Regions from separate parts of the Shewanella halifaxensis HAW-EB4 genome, predicted to be linked through region 1. Evidence: predicted binding sites of a transcription regulator. Region 1 holds the regulator's gene; each other region holds the start of a gene.
What was found. The regulator sigma-54, encoded in region 1, starts transcription at its own class of promoters, with help from an activator protein. The targets are predictions, from matches to a motif close to GTTGGCACGNNNNTNGNNT.

Region 1 (5,012 bases):
CGACCAGTTTTGTTGCTGCGCGGGCGTGAAGACCTAGTTTATTGCAGATGGCGACTTCACGTTCAATGGTCGGCATTTTTTAGCTCTCGGTGGCGGACTTGTATTTTATGTTTGCCATCTTTGAAGTGAGCTGCAAGGCGCTCGGTAATGTAAACCGAGCGGTGTTGACCACCTGTACAGCCAATCGCTATGGTGAGATAGCTGCGATTGTTGCGCTCTAAGTCAGGTAACCAAGTCTCGAGTAGATCTTCGATCTGTTTAATAAACTGATTGACTCGAGGACGTTCATTTAAGAAGTCTTGTACTGGTTTATCGAGTCCTGTCATTGGGCGCAAGTCTGGTTCCCAATGGGGATTGGGTAAAAAGCGAACATCAAACATAAAGTCGGCTTCGGTCGGCATGCCGTGCTTAAATCCAAATGATTCAAAATTGATCATCAGTTCTTTATCAAGGTTACCGAGCAAGATCTCACGCACCTGATCGTTAAGATCATAGATGTTGAGAGTTGAGGTATCGATATAGTGGTCGACGATATTGGCTAGCGGCTCAAGTGAACGCCCTTCTATTTCAATTGCTTCTTTTAACGATACATTATCGTGAGATAGAGGGTGTAGACGACGAGTCTCGTTATAGCGTTTTAGTAGTACTTCATCGCTAGAATTAAGGAAAAAGCTAAGTAACTCAACTCCATCAGGTAAGTTGGTTAGGTGCTTAATAAGCTCGCTTTCTTTTTCTGGTAGGTTACGGATATCGACGCTGATCGCTACAAGATTGGTGTTTCCAGAGAGCTCTTTGAGTAGTGTGCCCATCATAGGCAGAGGCAGATTATCGACACAATAATAGCCGAGATCCTCTAGCATTCTTAACAGAACGGATTTTCCTGAACCGGAGCGACCTGAGACTAAAACAAGCTTCATCGTATGACTACCTGATAGAGATTTAACTAAATGTTTGGATTTTGTGATTATGTTGTACAAGTATATAGATTAACGTCTTTAAGGCTGAAAGCAAGAATTTGAGTGGGTAATAAAAAATAAATAATATTGCAGTAATAATTACTTAGGTCTTTAAATCATCAATGCATCATTGGAACAATGATAATAATTTAAAGACCCGAGTAAGACGCTACTGAGTAATGACTTGGTATAGCTCCGATTCATTACTGGTTTTTCTCAACTGCTTAACAACTGCTTTATCGTTGAGTTTTTCAGCCATACAAGACAGTGTCGCTAAATGTTGCTCACACTGTTCAGATGGCACCAGTAGAGCAAATAAGATATCGACAGGCTGCTTATCGATTGCGTCAAATGGGATAGGAACTTCACATTTAACCAATACTGCAACGGGACGGTCTATATTTGCCAGCCTTCCATGAGGAATCGCTATACCATTACCTATACCCGTGCTACCCATTTTTTCTCTCGCCAAGAGACTTTCAAAAATTTCTTGTGAAGAAAGGGTAGGGTACTGGACAGCAGCAATATCACTGATTAGCTCCAGTACCTTTTTCTTACTGCCCGGAGTGGCGCAGGTGGTGCACTCCGGCTGCAGGATGGTACTTAGTTCCATCGTTAGTGTTTAATCAGCTTCTCTTTGTGTTTAATAACCTGACGATCTAGCTTATCGATCAGGGAGTCTATCGCAGCATACATATCTGCGTGTTCCGAAGTGGCAAATACTTCCCCTTTTTTAAGGTGGATTTTGGCCTCGGCAATCTGCTGCATTTTCTGTACATTCAAAATAACGTGCACATTATTGATCTGATCGAAATGTCGTTCAAGCTTTGTGAATTTATCTTCCACATAGCCGCGCAGTGAAGCGGTAATTTCTATGTGATGTCCTGTCAGGTTGATTTGCATTATCGATCCTCCATGTGCCTAATTTTGAGTTATAAACTCTTACGTTGGTTTGAGGGTGGGATCAGCATTGCTTCGCGGTATTTCGCGATAGTACGTCTAGCTACTTTAATCCCTTGTTCCGCCAGAAGTTGGGCCATTTTGCTGTCGCTTAATGGTTTCTTCTGGTTTTCAGCAGCGACTAACTTCTTAATAAACGCCCTAATTGCTGTAGATGAGCACTCTCCGCCGTCGTCTGTACCGACATGGCTCGAGAAGAAATACTTGAGTTCGAAAATACCCCTTGGGGTATGCATATATTTTTGTGTGGTAACCCGTGAAATGGTGGATTCATGCATTTCAACGGCTTCGGCAATGTCATTTAATACCATAGGTTTCATGGCTTCTTCGCCGTACTCAAAAAAGCCTTGCTGAAATTTAACGATACAATTTGTTACCTTTAATAAGGTGTCATTGCGGCTTTCAAGGCTCTTAATAAACCACTTTGCTTCTTGAAGGTGGCCGCGAATAAACTGTCCATCGGCCTGATTAGTCGTGCTGCGTGCCATAGAAGCGTAATGCTGGTTAACATTAATCTTAGGCATATAGTCAGGGTTTAGCTCCACCACCCAGCGGCCTTTTTTCTTGCTAACAGACACATCCGGGATGACATATTCATCTTTACTGCGGGCTATTGCGAGACCAGGTCTTGGATTGAGCGTTTGGATCAGTGTGATAGCATCACGCAGGTCATCTTCTTTGAGCTTGGTTTTACGCATCAGCTGCCTAAAATCACGGCCAGCAATAAGGTCCAAATAGTCTTTAATCAGTAATCTAGCGTTATCTATATGGGGAGTATCGGCTGCATACTGCGCAAGTTGGATAAGTAGACATTCGCTTAGATTACGCGCGGCAACGCCGATAGGGTCGAAATGTTGAATCCGTTTTAAAACGGCCTCAACCTCATCGAGTTCAGTCTCTGGGTCGCCCATCGCTTCGAGGATCTCATCACAGCTTTGAGTTAAATAACCCCGCTCGTCGATTGCATCGATAATTGCAGTCGCGATAGCAAGGTCATTATCTGAAAATGGAGTGAGATTCTTTTGCCATTCAAGGTGCTCGTATAATCCTTCGCTAGTCTCACCCTGAAAAGGCATATCATCTTCACGACTCACGCCTGAGCTGGCGTTCGAGGAGACGGTATAGACTTCATCCCAAGTGGTATCCATCGGTAGCTCATCGGGCATGGAGTCTTGGGTTAGGGCATCAGAGGTTTCAACGCTTGCGCTATCTTGGATTAGCTCACTATCGGAGTTACTTGAAGACTGGTCTTCATCGTTGAGCATGTCGCCGTCTGATTGCTCTTCATCTAACTCCAGTAGCGGATTAGAATCTAATGCTTGTTGGATCTCTTGTTGCAGCTCTAAAGAAGACAGTTGTAACAGGCGAATAGCCTGCTGTAACTGGGGAGTCATGGTGAGCTGTTGACCCATTTTGAGCTGGAGTGACGCTTTCATTTTACCGCTATTCCCTACACTGTAGTTAAACGTTAAAGCTCGCTGAACTGGCGAAGGTTGCTCAAAAACTCAATACTTTGATTTTGTGTGGAAATAATTCCATATTGAGTTTTTTAGCTTCCATACTGTGAATTAACTATAGCCTGAATTGTTCACCTAAGTACACAGCTCGAACTTGTTGGTTGTCCAAGATTTCGGCAGGTGTGCCTTCGGCAATGAGATTTCCGTGGCTTACGATGTAAGCGTGCTCACAAACATCTAATGTTTCGCGAACATTGTGATCGGTGATTAGTACACCTAGGCCGCGACTCTTAAGTTGCTCAATAATCTTTTTGATATCGATAACTGAAATCGGGTCTACACCGGCAAATGGCTCGTCTAACAAGATAAACTTTGGATTAGCCGCTAGTGCTCTAGCAATTTCAACACGGCGGCGCTCACCCCCTGACAATGCCATACCTTGGCTGTCACGAATATGAGTGATATGGAACTCTTCAAGCAGATGCTCAAGTTGTTCTTCACGTTGCTCGTTATTGATGTCATGGCGAGTCTGTAATACCGCCATGATGTTGTCACGCACAGACAACTTTCTAAAAATACTGGCTTCCTGAGGCAGATAACCAATCCCTTTACGAGCGCGCAGATGCATAGGATCGAGTGTAAGATCGTCATCATCAATAAAGATCTTACCCTTATCACTCTGTACTAGGCCTACCACCATGTAGAACGTGGTTGTTTTACCTGCACCGTTTGGCCCAAGTAAACCGACAATCTGACCCGTCTTTACGGTTAAACTAACATCTTGTACGACAGCGCGATTTTTATAGCTCTTCGCAAGATTAACCGCTCTTAAAGTGATTTGCTTCATTGCTGTTCCTGCTGTTCCTGCTGTTCCTGCTGTTGCACTGGTGTTTCTGGTTTCTCTTCCTGATAGGTTTCAGGCTGAATAATGGTGATTACTCTATCATCGCCTTTACCTGAACTTTCAGCGATAAGTTGTTGTAAACTAATGTTGTACTTGATGCGATTACCGGTGACCTGACTACCGTCTTGCGCTAGAGTCGCGTCGCCGACTAAGGTCAGGGTGCGCGTCGCAAGTTCGTAACGGATCTCTTTGGCGCTAGCCGTTGCTGGGCGTCCATCGTCCATTATCTGGGTATAGGTGGCTGGGTTGCCTGTTGCCACAAGGGTTTTACCGCTCTTATCTTCTTTTGAGAAAACACGCAGTTTATCAGCATTCATCTTGATAGAGCCTTGGGTCACTTCGACAGGTCCAAAGAAGATAACCTGATTATTCTTAATATCGGCTTCTTGGCTTGCGGCTGCAATTTTCACTTCTTGCAGCAGATCATCGACCTTAGCAACAGAACTGAAACTTAGCAGGCAAAAAAGGCCTGCAAGGATAGATAGATTGTATTTCATAGCGTCCTTCTACTCAGCTAAAGCACTTTATTGAGCTAGCTCGAGTGTAAAATTGTTCAATATGTTGGGCGTTAATTAGCTTGGTAGATACCTTCTACTTGGCTGATTAGTTTTACGCTCTGGGCATTCAAGTCGGCATACAAGCCTAAACCTTGAATGACAAATTCGTTGCCAGTGACGTGGATAATTTCATCTGACGTCATAATCATAGTATTCAAATCAAGATCTAAATAGCTGG
Region 2 (5,012 bases), 2.4 Mb from region 1:
GCAGCAGCTAGCCGCTGATCTAGCTGTTGAGCATGTGGTGGTTTCTACCATGAGTTTATCGACTCAAGGTGTGGCGTTAAACAGCCGCATCGTTAATGTTACCAATAATCGAGTGGTTTCTGCGGCGCAAAGTTTTGTTAATGCCAGTGCCATGCCTAATTACATTGGGCTGTCAGAAAAGGTCGTCTCAGAGCATGGGCTACTGTACCGGAACGCCCAAGGCGGACAGCGCTCAGTAACAATCGTGGGGGATAAATAGATGAAAGCCATTATTTTATTTGCAGCGTTAAGCCTTTGTGCTTGCTCCGTGCAAGACAGGTATGTGCAGTATGAAACTGAGGCGCCAACATCTTTTCCTAAATTGACCGCTATCGGTTATGCACCGCTGGACACTCAGCCTGCAGCCGAACATTCTCAGCGGGTTTTGATGGCTATGCAGGCCTCGAAAATAGCGGCTTATCGAGAGCTTGCCGAGCAAGTTTATGGTCAGCAGTTGAGTGCTAGCAGCCAGGTCAGGGAGTGGATGTTATCGGGCGATGAAATTCAAGCATCGGTATCAGGAGTGATCCGCGGGGCTAAAGTGTTAAAGAGTTACCCTGCGGGTGAGCACTATGTGACAGAACTCGAGCTGGATTTTGAGCAAGTGTGGGCGCTGTATCAGCAACAACACCGCTCACAGCGAGTCAAAGAGATTACGTATTTTTAAGGTTAAGAAGGTTCTAGGACGTTCGCAGGCTTACTTCGAGGACGCTTCGCTTCGAGATCCTAGGAAAAGCACAAGCAAAGGCTGAGACGGACGCTTCGCTTACGGAAGACGGAACGCTCGCAGGCTCACTCACAGAGCGCTTCGCTGACGGTTAAAGCTAAGAAGTTACTAGGACGTTCGCAGGCTTACTTTTAGATTCTAGGACGGACTTCGTCCTTCTAGGTTCTAGGAAAAGCAGAAGCTGAGACGAACGCTTCGCTCACGGAAGACGGAGCGCTCGCAGACTCACTCAACGAGCGCTGGGCTGACGGTACAAGCTAACAAGAATCTAGGGTACTTCGCTTCGAGGTGCCAGAAAAAGCACAAGCTGAGACGAACGCTTTGCTCACGGAAGACGGAACGCTCGCAGACACACTCAACGAGCGCTGCGCTGACGGTTAAAGGCTGGAAGAGCTGAGACAATTAAGGGCCGGACAAGCTGAGACGGGTTAGAAGCAGGGAAAGCCGAGAAAGCGAAGAAGAACCTAGGGCGCAATCCTTCTAGGATGGCATTTATGCCGTTGTTTTTGAGACTTTCTTTTCCGTAAGCGAAGCGTTCCGTAGTGGCGAAGTCACGTGTCGTAAGGCCGCAGGCCGTTCGTCTTGGCTTTAACCTAGAACCTAGAACCTAGAACCTAGAACCTAGGGCCTTCTTTTACGCTTTTAAATTATTTCCAAGCGTTGAAATACTGGAGGTTTTGCCTTTACCATCATAAGTCAGGCTAGACGCGTTACGGCTGACCTGTAACGCTTGTGAAAATCGATTTAAGCTGGCTAAACTCAATTCAATTAACGATTCATTTTCTGCATTTCGCTGTTGGCACTCGGCCAATAATGCCTTTGCGTGACTCACTTGCTGAGACAACTCTGGGTCTGTATTTAACAAGGCAAGATCGGGCTGCTGCGCAATTATCTCATCATTTTGCTTCAGGCTTGCCAATAGGTTTGCCTTAGTGCTGGCTAACGACAACAAAACATCGGCTTGCTGTGCATGCAAGGCTTGTTTTTCCTGGCTAATAACCGAATTTAGCTCAGTCAACACTTGGTGTTGTGAGCTAAGGAGTTGAGATAAATTTGTCATAATGGCCTTGTTAATTTTCGCTCTATTGAGTTCGCAGCTTTTGACCCGTTATGGCTTATAGCGAGTAGATACAGCTTAACTTAAGTCTTTAAGCTCATTTTCAAAGTTTGCGATGTTAGTGGCAAGCTTCTCAGGATCGATTTTATAACGCCCTTCAGCAATTGCTGCTTTAATTTCGTCGACTTTCTTTTGGTCTATTTCAGGCATGTCGGCCATCTTAGTTTGTACGTTTTGAATCTGTTGAGCCTGTGCGGTAATCGAAACAGAATCACTTTTCTGAATCGTTGGCGCAGGAGTTGCGGGTGTTTGAACCGCTGCATTTTTTGCATTAGAACCCGTACCGATACGTGTATTGGTATGAGGGTTTATTTGTTTAATATCAATAGCCATTTTGAGATCCAACAGTTAATAAAGAGAGTTTCTTACCCATACTATCGGCAGTATCACTCGCTACTTTAGGATTTTTTATATTTTTACATTCTTACATTCTTACATTCTTACATTCTTACATTCTTACATTCTTACATTCTTACATTCTTACATTCTTACTTCGACTTGGCCAACGCCAGTGACGCGTGCATCGAGGTTTTTATGCGAGTGGCTGTTCTTTATGCGAACTTTATCGCCAACATTAGCATCATGCAGTGCTTCACCAACGGTTTTAATTTCAAAGTTTTCAGAACGAGCATATATCGACACGCTATCACCTTTACAAACAATACAGAGTTGGTTGGCAAAAATCGGTTGCCCAGGTGCGACGCGTCGCTTTAGCCGCGCTCCCACCACTTCAGAGATCTCTTCAAATTGATGCCCCCGTAATGTGGTTTGTTCAATGTATTCGAGTTCAATATCACCTCTAGAGAGAAGGTCACCTGGGCCCATGGTCGATTTTGCGACCACAACGGGGTACAGAATATCGACTCTTACGGATACAAACATCTGCCATGGATAACTTAAGTCAGGACTATTACAACTGATTTTTACGGTATTGTTTCGGCGGATCGCGCGGTCACTGGCAATCTCAGCGGTTATGGGTAAGTAACAATTGGGCAGGTTGACACGGGTATCTAGACTCTGGGGTGTGATATTAATCCTTGCTTTTGCAGGGGCCTCAATTTTTTCTTCAACTGCCGCTATAGCTAATCGAGAGATGGTCGATACAGAAGGAATACTGGCAGCTGTAGTGGCGTATGCTAAAGTTGGTAGCAAAAGTATTAATAAAAATGAGCCAAAATAGATTTTCATAATGAATGCAGTGGCTTGATTCGCTAAAATGCGACTATATTGTGTTATGTGCTGAACTGCAGTCATCTTTATCCTTTTGGATTAGTTGGCGTCATTAGTTTGACTGAAAAAAGCCATGCTCGCTTGGATAGCTTCAAATAAGCAAGTAATGTGCCTAAAAGTGTTGGTTGTGTGAAATAATGCGGATGTGGCCAGATTATAACGAGTATTTGCATCACTGATTTACACACATTAATTAAATTGAAATAGATATCGCCTACCCAGGTAGGTACAAGGCAAAAAATGTATGTCGAATATTCTCGAATCAGTAAATAAACGGACTCAGTTGGTTGGACAAAACCGCCTAGAATTATTGTTATTTAAGCTAAATGGACGTCAACGATTCGGTATTAATGTTTTTAAAGTTAAAGAGGTGCTGCAGTGTCCACCGTTAACGAATCTACCTAAGTTAAACTCTAAGGTACGTGGTGTTGCCCATGTGCGTGGTATGACTATTTCGGTGATAGACTTGAGCGCTGCAACGGGTGGGCGTCCAATCGAGAGTGTTGAAAATAGCTTCATTATTATCTCTGAGTATAACCGCAGCGTTCAGGGCTTCTTAGTCAGTTCTGTTGAGCGAATTATTAATATGAATTGGGAAGCGATTATGCCACCTCCAAAAGGGGCGGGTAAATTCTCTTACTTAACTGCGGTAACTGAGATCGAAAATGAGTTAGTAGAGATCTTAGATGTTGAAAAAATTCTTGATGAAATCTCACCCGTTAATACCAATATCAGTAAAGAGTTAGATGATGCCTTAACGATTGACAGAGATCAGCATTACCACATCATGGTGATTGATGACTCTTCGGTCGCACGTAAGCAGATTATTAGGGCGCTCACCTCACTCGATCTGCAGATCGATACCGCCAAAGATGGTAAAGAGGCGCTAGAAAAACTTAGAGCCATGTCTGCTGAGCTTGAAGATGTTTCAACTGAGATCCCGTTGATCATTTCTGATATCGAGATGCCAGAAATGGATGGCTATACATTAACGGCAGAAATTCGTGATGATCCTAAGCTGAAAAATATCAAAGTGGTATTGCATACTTCGTTAAGTGGTGTATTTAATCAGGCTATGGTGCAAAAAGTAGGGGCTAACGATTTTATTGCTAAATTTAATCCAGATGAGTTAGCTGCAGCGGTAAACAAGCATTTAAGTCTTTAGTCGTCATTATTTAGCATCGAGGGAAACGATCCCTTGCTTGTGTTTGTGTTGATGCTAAGGTATAACGCTGCGTTCGTTTTTGCCTGTGGTCAATGTCTTTTTGGCTAATGTGGTTTGTTTTATTAAATTAGGATATTAGAGTGGCAAATAGATCTCTTGCTGAGAATGAGTACAATCAATTTAGATTATTCTTAGAACAACACAGTGGTATTGTGTTGGGAGAAAATAAGCAGTATTTGGTGCGTAGCCGGTTAGCGCCTCTAATGGGCAAGTACAACTTGCCGTCCTTATCAGATGTGGTTAAACATTCGATGAAACCGACAGAGCGTCAACTGCGCACTGAGGTTATCGATGCTATGACCACAAACGAAACACTATGGTTTCGCGATCGTTATCCTTTCGAGTTGTTATCGAACGCCATTTTACCCACATTTAGTCGTTTAGGCCGTCCAGTTAAGATATGGTCTGCTGCCTGTTCCTCAGGGCAAGAGCCCTATTCTTTAGCCATGACGATTCTAGAGCATCAGCAGCGTAAGCCTGGTAGTCTTCCCGCGAGTGCAGCGATCTTGGCAACCGATTTATCGCCATCTATGCTTGAGCGTTGTAAAGGTGCTGAATATGATAATCTTGCATTAGGTCGAGGCTTGTCCGATGAACGCAAACGTCAGTTTTTTGATGTTTTACCCTCGGGCAACATGGTCGTTAAAGACAATGTTAAGCGATTAGTCAACTTT
Region 3 (5,012 bases), 1.6 Mb from region 1:
GTTCGAAGAATAGCATCTTTCCAAGCTCAACTTTTTCAGGGTTAGTGATCACGGCTGCTGGAATGATTTCGATAGGTTCGTTCGCGGCATTTGCGTTAATCGATAGTGTTGAAAGTAGAGCGACGGAGATTAAACTAAGCTTGTTCATAATGGCCTCAAGTAAACATTGTAGTTTGTAGGGGTAATTTATGAGGCAATAATAGTTAGCTTTGAAAAAAGAAGATAACGCTTTGTTTCGATTAGGACTATCGTGGATTTGGATTAATATTTTGCGAGGTAGATCTCAGATTGACTACCTAATGTTAGGTAGGGTGAGTTTATTATTAGCTTGGTATGATGATTTTAGTTTTCCGAGGCACTCAATTAATGGGTAAAACCGTTTAAGCATCAACAAACTGTTTTACACTCTTCTATCTTAAGCGTCGAAGTAAAATCTTTCTGTCTAACCAACGCGCAGTTTGACTTAAATGCGCTTGGCTCTTTTTTAGCCAACACCTTGCCCAAGGATATTCAAGACTCAGTACCGCTAAACCAATAGGCAAAAGCAACCAAGCAGGTCCAGGGAGGACGATTAGTAAAGTACCTACAAGGGTGAGGCTTCCCCCTATGAGTGTGACCATCACTTTTTTCATCATTTGCCCACCCGTCTAATTTTGCTTGATTATGTTTTGCTTGATTATGAACTAGTTTAAACCAAAGCCAACGTCTTGATTTGAATTATTTGTAACAAAGGCTAATACAAATTGCATTAAGTATCTGTTCATTCAGTGGGAAGCGCTCAAGCGATCCAGTTCTGCTTTATCACCTCTTTGCCGTTATCCCAATCATTGACTAAAATTAGGGGGAGGTTTAGTTAAACTGGTACTGAACTCCTAGCGTTTTTGTGATGGTTTTAGTACGTAAAAGGCAAGATGGTGAACACGGATCTTACCGTTCTGATAAGACATAGTGTGGCTTGGGCTGGCTTTTTTAAAAGGCAAGCCAAGGTTGTCGTGTGTCTGTTTGTTTTATCCCCCCCCTGGGTGACTTATGCCGATACGCTGTATTTGACGTCAGTTCATTGGCCACCTTTCGCTGGAGAGCAGCTGAAAAATCAGGGCGCTTGCATTGCTGTGACAAGAGCAGCGCTAGATGCGGTTGGCCATAAAGTTATCGTGGATTTTTACCCTTGGAGTCGAGCGGTGAGAATGGCATCGCGAAATGATTCTAAATATCTTGGTTATCTACCTGAATATGCTTATCCAACAGACAAGTTTGTTTTTTCTGAGTCGATGGGCCGAAGTGGCTTAGGTTTACTGGAACAAAAATCTCACCCCATTAGCTGGACGCAGCAGAGCGACTTGAATCACTACACGATTGGAGTGGTTCAAGGCTATGTCAATACCACTGAACTGGACGGAATGATGGCACAAGGAACGCAGCCTTTTGAGGCGGTGGCGTCGGATCAACATAATGTGAATAAGGTGGCTACTGGTCGAGTCGATGCCGCGATTATTGATGAGCATGTGCTGCAGTATATTTTGGCTCAACCGAATATGGGGGCTGTTAAGAATAAGCTGCAATTTAATAAGAAGCTTTTAACTTATAAAGAGTTATTTGTAGCATTTAAAAATAATGAAGAAGGGCGAAAATGGCGAGATCGCTTTAATCAAGGCCTAACTCAAATTGATGTACAACAGATCTTAGAAACAAATATGCGTCAATAGTGCTACTTTTAACCTGTGGGCAAGACATAGAGTCTAGCGGAGCACTGATGGCGACAGTTGTACTTGTACGTGGTTTGATGCGTGATAAACGGCATTGGATTGGTTTTGAGCGGATGCTAAAACAGACAGTATTGGCTAACCATGACGTTATTTCAGTCGATACATTGGGTAACGGTGAGCTTGCCTCTAAAACGAGCCCATTAAATATTGAGGTATATGCAGAAGATTTATGCTGCAGGCTGCGCAGCGTTGAAGATAAAGACTGCTACCTTGTTGGTTTATCAATGGGAGGAATGATAGCCCTTGAGGCGGCCGCGAGACAGTATGGTGCTAACGGCAACGAAATCGCTCTAAAAATGGCTGACGCCGATGTAAAAATTAGAGGCATAGCGCTGATAAACACCAGTGCCGCAAACCTTTCACCTTGGTTTAAACGTTTTCAATTACGTGGCTTGCTGTTTGGATTTAAAAGTCGTCTTAAAGGAGCGGGGATCAATGCTATTGAAGCGACAGTGGTTGCGTTAACCAGCTATAAACAAAACCATAATCGCAAACTTGTTCGCAACTGGAGTCGCTATCGCGTAGAGAGAAAAACAAGACTTGTTAATGTACTACGCCAGTTCTGGGCCTGTAGCCAGTTCATCTGTCCGAAAAAACTGTATGCGCCTGTAGTGATCCTGAGTGGAACTAAAGATAAGTTGGTCCACCCTGATTGCAGTCAAAAGCTTGCTCAATATTATCAGAGCAAGCTTATTGAATTTGACCAAGCCGGTCATGACTTGAGTTTAGATTCACCCCAAAAGTTATGTGAGGTGCTTATAAAAGCATTTTTACTCGAACATTAGGCCTTTGCCACTACGGTCTGACCGATAGGAGTTAAGCTCAAAATTGCTAACTTAAGGTGCTGCAAGGCAAATGGAATTCCAATGATGGTTACCGCGCAGGCTAATGCATGGACGATATGGCCGATAGCTAACCAGATCCCGAAAAATAGGAACCAGATAATATTACCCACCATACCAAATGCGCCGGTTCCAATATCTTCACTGCCAGTTAATGTTCGTCTGCTAATAGAATCTTGCCCAAATGGCCAGAATGTCATCTCACCGATAACAAAACAGGCTCTGCCAAACGGGATCCCGATAATGCTAATGAAACAAAGCAGTCCGGCAAGCCACCATGCGAGTCCCATCACAAAACCGCCTAAAACAAACCACGCAATATTAAACACTAAACGAAGTACGGCCATTAATGGCTCCTTATATCTGGACCAACCCTTTTTGGGAATAATAAAGCTTAGCGATTTTCATGCCAACTCGTAAGTCGTTGTTTTTTTTGTGTTTGCGTTAGTATTGAATGTGCGGGATATCTATTTTGACTAATAGTTAGTGAATTTTACATTGAATAGTTGGCAGACTTACTGTGTCGCTTTTTGGTTGAAGTTGGGTTGATGCTATTTTTAACGCCGTAGTTACGGTATTAATTTCTTACCACGGATGGGGCAAAGGTTTAGAATAGACAGGTAAAAATCAATAATTAAGCATAAGAGTGAGTACTTCTTTGTTAGTTAATACCCCGGTAGAAACCCTATCTTTTAATGGCAAGCCTATTTATGTGAAACGTGATGATCTGTTAAGTGAAGCGTTTTCAGGTAATAAAGCGCGTAAGTTTGCTTATTTTCTCGATAATGATGTAACAGGCAAGTCCGTTTTGGTTGGTCATGGCTCTCCTGTAGCCAACTCTCTGTATTCGATGTCGGCATTGGCCAAGCTTAAGGGGTTACAACTCGATTTTTATGTCGACCATATTGCGGATCAGGTATTAGCTTCAACAGTGGGTAACTATGCGGCGGCCATTGCCAACGGTGCTAATGTCATTGATCTATCTAAATTGTCAGACAGGCAAGATTTGAGCTGTATTGAGTACATAGAACAAAAGGTTTTACCCAATCGTGATGAACTATTGTTTGTACCTGAGGGAGGGCGCTGTGAATATGCTAAGCATGGTGTTTACAAACTGGCGCAAGAAGTGATTGATTGGTGTAATTCTGAGCAGCTAAGTGAGTTGCGTGTTTTTCTTCCCTCGGGAACGGGTACAACGGCGGTGTTCCTGAGTGAATATATGGCGTTATATGCTCCTCACATCGAAGTGCTAACCTGTGCCTGTGTGGGAGATAACGATTATTTAAAACAACAATTTAGTGTTCTGGTTACCAACGAGCAATTACACCCTAGAATTGTTGATACAGGTAAGAAGTATCATTTTGGTAAGCTGTATAGGCCTTTCTACGAGATGTATAAGAAGGTGTCAGCATCAGGGATTGAGTTTGAACTGCTTTACGATCCACTCGGCTGGATGTGTGTCGAGAAGCTACTGAACACCGAAGCTGTGCAACCGATACTTTATATCCATCAAGGTGGCCTGCTGGGGAATGCGACTATGTTACCTAGGTATGAACGTAAATATGGCCAGTTAGATTTAAAAGCTCAGGTATAAAGCTTAGATTTAATACTCTTGGACTTAGAGCTTAGATTTATAAATGTAGATTTAACCGTTAAGTTTAAAAGTTAGCTTTGAAATTTGAGTGAGAAAGAAATTGTTCCATTTGGTTAGGCTAGATACCTTTAATAAGGTACGGCCTAAACCAAATGAATGCGACTAAATAGCTGAGTAGATGTGTCAGTCCTATTCGTTTGCCTATGAAGGCAAACATTCGATACGAGTGAGAGGAGGTGTATCGAAGAGTCAGGTTTTACTTGTTGTGAGCTTATTTATTACTAGACAGTAACCACTTCATAAATGTAAGCGCTTCTGTACGCTTAGAAAATGTCTGTCTATTTTTGCCTCGACTATCTGTAAAGGCGATTGATGTTTTGTTTACTGAAATTGAGTCAACTGGAAAGTTAACGGTAATTTCCTGTCCATTTACTAGGTATGACATATGCCACACTCCTTTTATTTTAAGCTACCCAATACAGGTAGTACTTTTTAACAATAAGATATCCTTAGCATTTTTGCGAAAGATGAATTTTAAGTTCAGTTTGAGATTACTCACCTTTTTATGCTTATACAAGTCGCTTGCGATTAATAATTTATGTAAATATGTTCGCGATGTCGCAAAATTTGCATAAAAACAAGCTGCTTAGCAGTTAAACATAATGTTATGACAGCTACATTACTGCAATAAAGATGATTTTAACCAGTTGAGATAACGCTTATGTGGGGATCAAACGACGAATCGTGGATTTGACAAAAAGGCGGTGACTTCTATCTAAAAGGGTCTATCTGAAAAACTGCGCGAATTAT
Region 4 (5,012 bases), 2.5 Mb from region 1:
CATGCCCTCAGGAGTCGTGATCATCAATGGCGATGGTATTGTTACCGAAGCGAACCCAGTCGCAATTGAACTTTTAGGCACTCCTTTAGAAGGGCAGCGTTGGTTGCAAATTATCAATCGGGCGTTTTCGCCACAAGATGATGATGGCCATGAAGTGTCACTGCGTAACGGTCGTCGAGTTAAGCTCGCTATTACGCCGTTGACGCCAGAGCCCGGTCAGCTAATTGTATTAACCGATCTAACTGAAACTCGACTACTGCAAAAGAACTTGTCGCACCTGCAAAGGTTGTCGGCACTGGGTAAAATGGTGGCAACACTTGCGCACCAAGTCAGAACGCCGTTGAGTGCAGCGCTATTGTATGCCTCTAACCTTGCAAGCCCGAGAATATCCGATGACGCTAGAAAACGTTTTCAAGGCAAGCTAGTCGATAGACTCAATGAATTAGAGCATCAGGTTAACGATATGCTGTTAATGGCCAAAGGTCGCCAGCAGGAGCTCGATACTATCTTACAGATCGATGAAGTGGTTGATAATGTGCTGAGTAACTGCCAACCGATAGCGGAGCAGAAAAACTGCAGGCTGGTCTTTAATAATGAGTCCAAACAGAAGATCCGCGCCAATGATGCCGCGCTTTGTTCGGCGATAAATAATTTAGTCATGAACAGCATCGAAGCCGGTGCAAACCAAATCACTCTGCGTGCATTCGATACTCAAACAGCGCTGCATCTCGATGTGATTGACAATGGCAAGGGACTCGATGCCGCTATGCAGAAAAAGGTTCTTGAGCCATTTTTTACCACTAAGTCACAAGGTACAGGTCTTGGCCTCGCGGTCGTGCAATCGGTTGTCAATAACCACGGTGGAATGATGCAGTTCAGTTGTCATCCAGGTAATGGCTGCACTGCGTCATTGAAGTTCCCATTGATCACGGCCATTAATAATAAAGAAGTGCTTGGAGATAATCAGCATGTCTGAAGGTAAGTTATTGCTTGTAGAAGATGACGCCTCACTGCGCGAGGCGCTGCTCGATACCTTGATGCTAGCGCATTATGATTGCGTCGATGTAGGCTCTGCTGAAGAGGCCATTTTAGCGTTAAAAGCAGATCGCTTCGACTTGGTCATTAGTGACGTGCAGATGGAGGGCATTGGCGGTATTGGTTTACTCAATTACTTGCAGCAACATCAGCCTAAGCTCCCTGTTTTATTGATGACGGCCTATGCCACTATCGACAATGCGGTCAATGCAATGAAACTCGGCGCAGTCGATTATTTGGCTAAGCCTTTCTCTCCAGAAGTGTTATTAAACCAAGTTTCTCGTTATTTGCCGGCAAAAGCGGCAGAAGGAACCCCCATCGTTGCTGATGAAAAGAGCTTGGCTCTATTGGCACTCGCACAGCGCGTTGCCGCCTCTGATGCATCAGTAATGATTATGGGCCCAAGTGGCAGTGGTAAAGAGGTATTAGCGCGTTTTATTCATCAGAATAGCCAGCGAGCAGAGCAACCCTTTATCGCCATTAACTGCGCTGCTATTCCTGAAAATATGCTTGAAGCCACCCTATTTGGCTATGAAAAGGGGGCATTTACCGGGGCCTATCAAGCGTGCCCAGGTAAGTTTGAACAAGCACAAGGTGGGACTTTGTTGCTCGATGAGATTTCTGAGATGGAAGTCGGGCTACAGGCAAAACTACTACGTGTACTTCAAGAGCGTGAAGTCGAGCGTCTAGGTGGTCGTAAAACCATTAAGCTCGATGTGCGAGTGCTAGCGACGTCTAACCGCGACTTAAAGGCGATGGCAGCATCGGGTGAGTTTAGAGAAGATCTTTATTACCGTATTAACGTATTCCCACTGACTTGGCCTTCATTGAATCAGCGCCCAGCAGATATCTTGCCCTTGGCAAGGCATCTGCTGCAGCGGCATGCATTGATTGCTAATCGCAGTGAGTTGCCACTATTGAGCGAATGCGCATCACGTCGGCTATTGACTCATCGTTGGCCTGGTAATGTACGAGAGCTCGATAATGTGGTTCAAAGAGCGTTGATCATGTGCGGATCACATGAGATCACAGCAGCAGACATTATTATCGATTCACTTGAGCTCGATTTTAATCTCGAGAGCACACCATTAGCCGACAATAAGCCGACAGAGCTTGATGGTTTAGGTGACGAGCTTAAAGCGCAAGAGCATGTGATTATTTTAGAAACCTTAACTCAATGTAACGGTAGTCGAAAACTCGTTGCTGAGAAGCTAGGAATTAGTGCCAGAACCCTGCGTTATAAGATGGCCAAAATGCGTGATTCAGGCATTCAAATTCCGGCGTAATGCAAAGAAGGGCGCTTCGTTTCTAGATCCTAGGACGGACTGCGTCCTTCTATACAATCAAAGACTAAGACGAACGCTTTTCTCACGGAAGACGGAACGTTCGCAGGCTCACTCACAGAACGCTGCGCTGACGGTTAAAGCTGAGATGATAAAAGCTGGGACTGTGAACCAAGATGAGAGCACAAAAATAATTTTTTGTAGGTTGGGCTTCAGCCCATCAATCAGGGAGCAAACACAAGGTTTGTCGGGATAAATCCCGACCTACGTTAAAAAGGGGCTAGGAAGAGACGGTACAAGCTAAGATGGTACAAGATTTTCCGGTTTTTTCGTCTCGGCTCTAAATCGTTTATGCTTTAATCCGTTTTACCGTAAGCGTAGCGTTCTGTAGTGACGAAGTCACGTTCCCTAGGCCGCAGGCCGTTCGTCTTTGTTTGTTCGTCTTAGCTCTTCCCCCTTCTTTTATCAAAACTGGCAAGCTATTTGCTTTATCTAGCTATATCAACATTTTCGTCAAGAAAACGACATCGGAGCTAAGTATGCAAATTGGTGCAAATTCATTACTGCAAGAGATGCAGTCACTTAATGGTCAAATTGGTACTTCTAGCATTCAAACCGGAATTGCTCGCCAAGTACAGAATACTTCGGGTAGTGATTTTGGTCAGCTGTTGTCGCAAGCTGTTGGAAATGTAAGCGAACTTCAATCAAATGCTTCTAATCTAGCCACTCGACTCGATATGGGAGATACCACAGTCACATTATCTGATACCGTGATCGCCAGAGAAAAATCCAGCGTTGCTTTTGAAGCAACCGTGCAAGTGCGCAATAAGCTTGTTGAAGCTTATAAAGAAATTATGAGTATGCCTGTTTAGGCCGTTATTACGTAGAAACAGGGTGCAATAGTGAGTACAGAAATGGTCGTAGGTACAGGTTCTGGTTTAGCAACCAACCCGCAAACATCAGGTGTTCAAGAAGAACATAAGCCTGGCTTAATGGGATCGTTAGGCGGCGTAGATATGTTACGCCAAGTGACGATGATTTTGGCGCTTGCTATCTGTCTAGCCTTAGCTGTTTTTGTGATGATCTGGGCGCAAGAGCCTGAATATCGTCCGCTAGGGCAGATGAGCACCGCAGAGATGGTGCAGGTATTGGATGTACTAGACAACAATCAAGTTAAGTATGAGATCCAGGGTGATGTGGTCAAGGTCCCTGAAGATAAGTTTCAAGATGTGAGAATGTTATTAAGCCGCGAAGGGCTCGATAATACCGATGCAAACAATGACTTTCTAAATAAAGACAGTGGCTTTGGCGTGAGCCAGCGCATGGAGCAAGCGCGTCTAAAGCATAGCCAAGAGCAAAACCTTGCCCGCATTATTGAAGAACTAAAAAGTGTCACTCGAGCTAAAGTGATTTTAGCCCTACCCAAAGAGAACGTCTTTGCCCGCAACCGCTCTAAGCCAAGTGCGACCGTGGTTGTGAGCACTCGACGCAGTGGTCTAAGTCAAGAAGAAGTTGACTCGATAGTCGATATCGTTGCCTCTGCTGTGCATAACCTTGAGCCGAATAAAGTCACGGTAACCGATGCCAATGGCCGCCTGCTTAACTCAGGTACTCAAGATGGCAGCTCCGCTATCGCGCGCCGCGAGCTTGAAATCGTTCAACAAAAAGAGTCTGAGTATCGTAATAAGGTTGAGTCGATTTTAATGCCAATCTTAGGCCCAGAGAATTTCACCTCTCAGGTCGATGTCAGCATGGATTTCACCGCGGTTGAGCAAACGGCTAAGCGCTATAATCCAGATTTACCGTCGTTAAGAAGCGAGATGGTCGTTGAAAATAACTCTAATGGTGGCACCTCTGGCGGTATACCTGGCGCGCTATCGAATCAGCCTCCTATGGCTTCAGATATCCCACAAGAGGTCAATGCTGAAGAAACGGTAACGCGGAACTCTGGTAGTACCCATAAAGAAGCGACACGTAATTTCGAACTCGATACCACGATTAGTCATACTCGTCAGCAAATTGGCACGTTACGCCGTGTGAGTGTTTCTGTGGCAGTTGATTTTAAAAACGCGCCAATGGCAGAAGATGGCAGTGTTAACCGGGTACCTCGCACTGAGCAAGAGCTTGCAAATATTCGCCGTTTATTGGAAGGGGCCGTAGGCTTTAATACTCAACGCGGCGATGTTATCGAAGTGGTTACCGTGCCGTTTATGGATCAGCTGATAGAAGCCGCGCCAGCACCAGAGCTGTGGGAGCAGCCATGGTTTTGGCGTGTACTTAGGTTAGTGCTTGGAGCATTAGTGATTTTGGTCTTGATCCTTGCCGTTGTGCGTCCAATGCTGAAGAAGTTGGTATATCCCGATAGCGTCAATATGCCGGATGAGCCACAGCGGGGCGGCGAACTGGCTGAAATTGAAGATCAATATGCCGCAGATACCTTGGGTATGCTACAGCGCCCAGAAGCAGAATATAGTTATGCAGATGACGGCTCTATCTTGATCCCGAACCTGCATAAAGATGATGATATGATCAAAGCGATCCGCGCACTGGTGGCTAATGAGCCTGAACTATCGACGCAAGTTGTGAAAAACTGGTTACTTGAAGATGACAAATGATATTAGTGTAGAAGCGAAAACGGCGCCTGGATTTAAGCCCAGTGAATTAAATGGCATCGAGAAAACGGCCATTTTACTG

Region 2: a site for sigma-54 is predicted at 3,211-3,229, ahead of flgA (flagellar basal body P-ring formation chaperone FlgA). Genes of this name have one in related genera too.
Region 3: a site for sigma-54 is predicted at 3,004-3,022, ahead of SHAL_RS12525 (YccF domain-containing protein). Genes of this name have one in related genera too.
Region 4: a site for sigma-54 is predicted at 2,789-2,807, ahead of fliE (flagellar hook-basal body complex protein FliE). Genes of this name have one in related genera too.

The regions. Positions count from the first base shown of each region.
Region 1 covers NC_010334.1:4,502,301-4,507,312, reverse strand. Annotated here, with positions in the region: gene SHAL_RS19175 (HPr family phosphocarrier protein) at 1-76, opposite strand, end outside; gene rapZ (RNase adapter RapZ) at 63-917, opposite strand; gene ptsN (PTS IIA-like nitrogen regulatory protein PtsN) at 1,126-1,569, opposite strand; gene hpf (ribosome hibernation promoting factor) at 1,572-1,859, opposite strand; gene SHAL_RS19155 (RNA polymerase factor sigma-54) at 1,889-3,352, opposite strand; gene lptB (LPS export ABC transporter ATP-binding protein) at 3,489-4,220, opposite strand; gene lptA (lipopolysaccharide transport periplasmic protein LptA) at 4,217-4,774, opposite strand; gene lptC (LPS export ABC transporter periplasmic protein LptC) at 4,846-5,012, opposite strand, start outside.
Region 2 covers NC_010334.1:1,718,790-1,723,801, forward strand. Annotated here, with positions in the region: gene SHAL_RS07310 (FlgO family outer membrane protein) at 1-259, shown strand, start outside; gene SHAL_RS07315 (LPP20 family lipoprotein) at 260-706, shown strand; gene SHAL_RS07320 (flagella synthesis protein FlgN) at 1,401-1,826, opposite strand; gene flgM (flagellar biosynthesis anti-sigma factor FlgM) at 1,902-2,216, opposite strand; gene flgA (flagellar basal body P-ring formation chaperone FlgA) at 2,364-3,071, opposite strand; gene SHAL_RS07335 (chemotaxis protein CheV) at 3,358-4,278, shown strand; gene SHAL_RS07340 (CheR family methyltransferase) at 4,419-5,012, shown strand, end outside.
Region 3 covers NC_010334.1:2,901,055-2,906,066, reverse strand. Annotated here, with positions in the region: gene SHAL_RS12540 (cytochrome-c peroxidase) at 1-148, opposite strand, end outside; gene SHAL_RS22630 (PGPGW domain-containing protein) at 411-620, opposite strand; gene SHAL_RS12535 (substrate-binding periplasmic protein) at 912-1,706, shown strand; gene SHAL_RS12530 (alpha/beta fold hydrolase) at 1,754-2,551, shown strand; gene SHAL_RS12525 (YccF domain-containing protein) at 2,548-2,955, opposite strand; gene SHAL_RS12520 (pyridoxal-phosphate dependent enzyme) at 3,267-4,202, shown strand; gene SHAL_RS22915 (hypothetical protein) at 4,474-4,647, opposite strand.
Region 4 covers NC_010334.1:1,742,616-1,747,627, forward strand. Annotated here, with positions in the region: gene SHAL_RS07440 (sensor histidine kinase) at 1-976, shown strand, start outside; gene SHAL_RS07445 (sigma-54-dependent transcriptional regulator) at 969-2,321, shown strand; gene fliE (flagellar hook-basal body complex protein FliE) at 2,858-3,190, shown strand; gene fliF (flagellar basal-body MS-ring/collar protein FliF) at 3,233-4,933, shown strand; gene fliG (flagellar motor switch protein FliG) at 4,923-5,012, shown strand, end outside.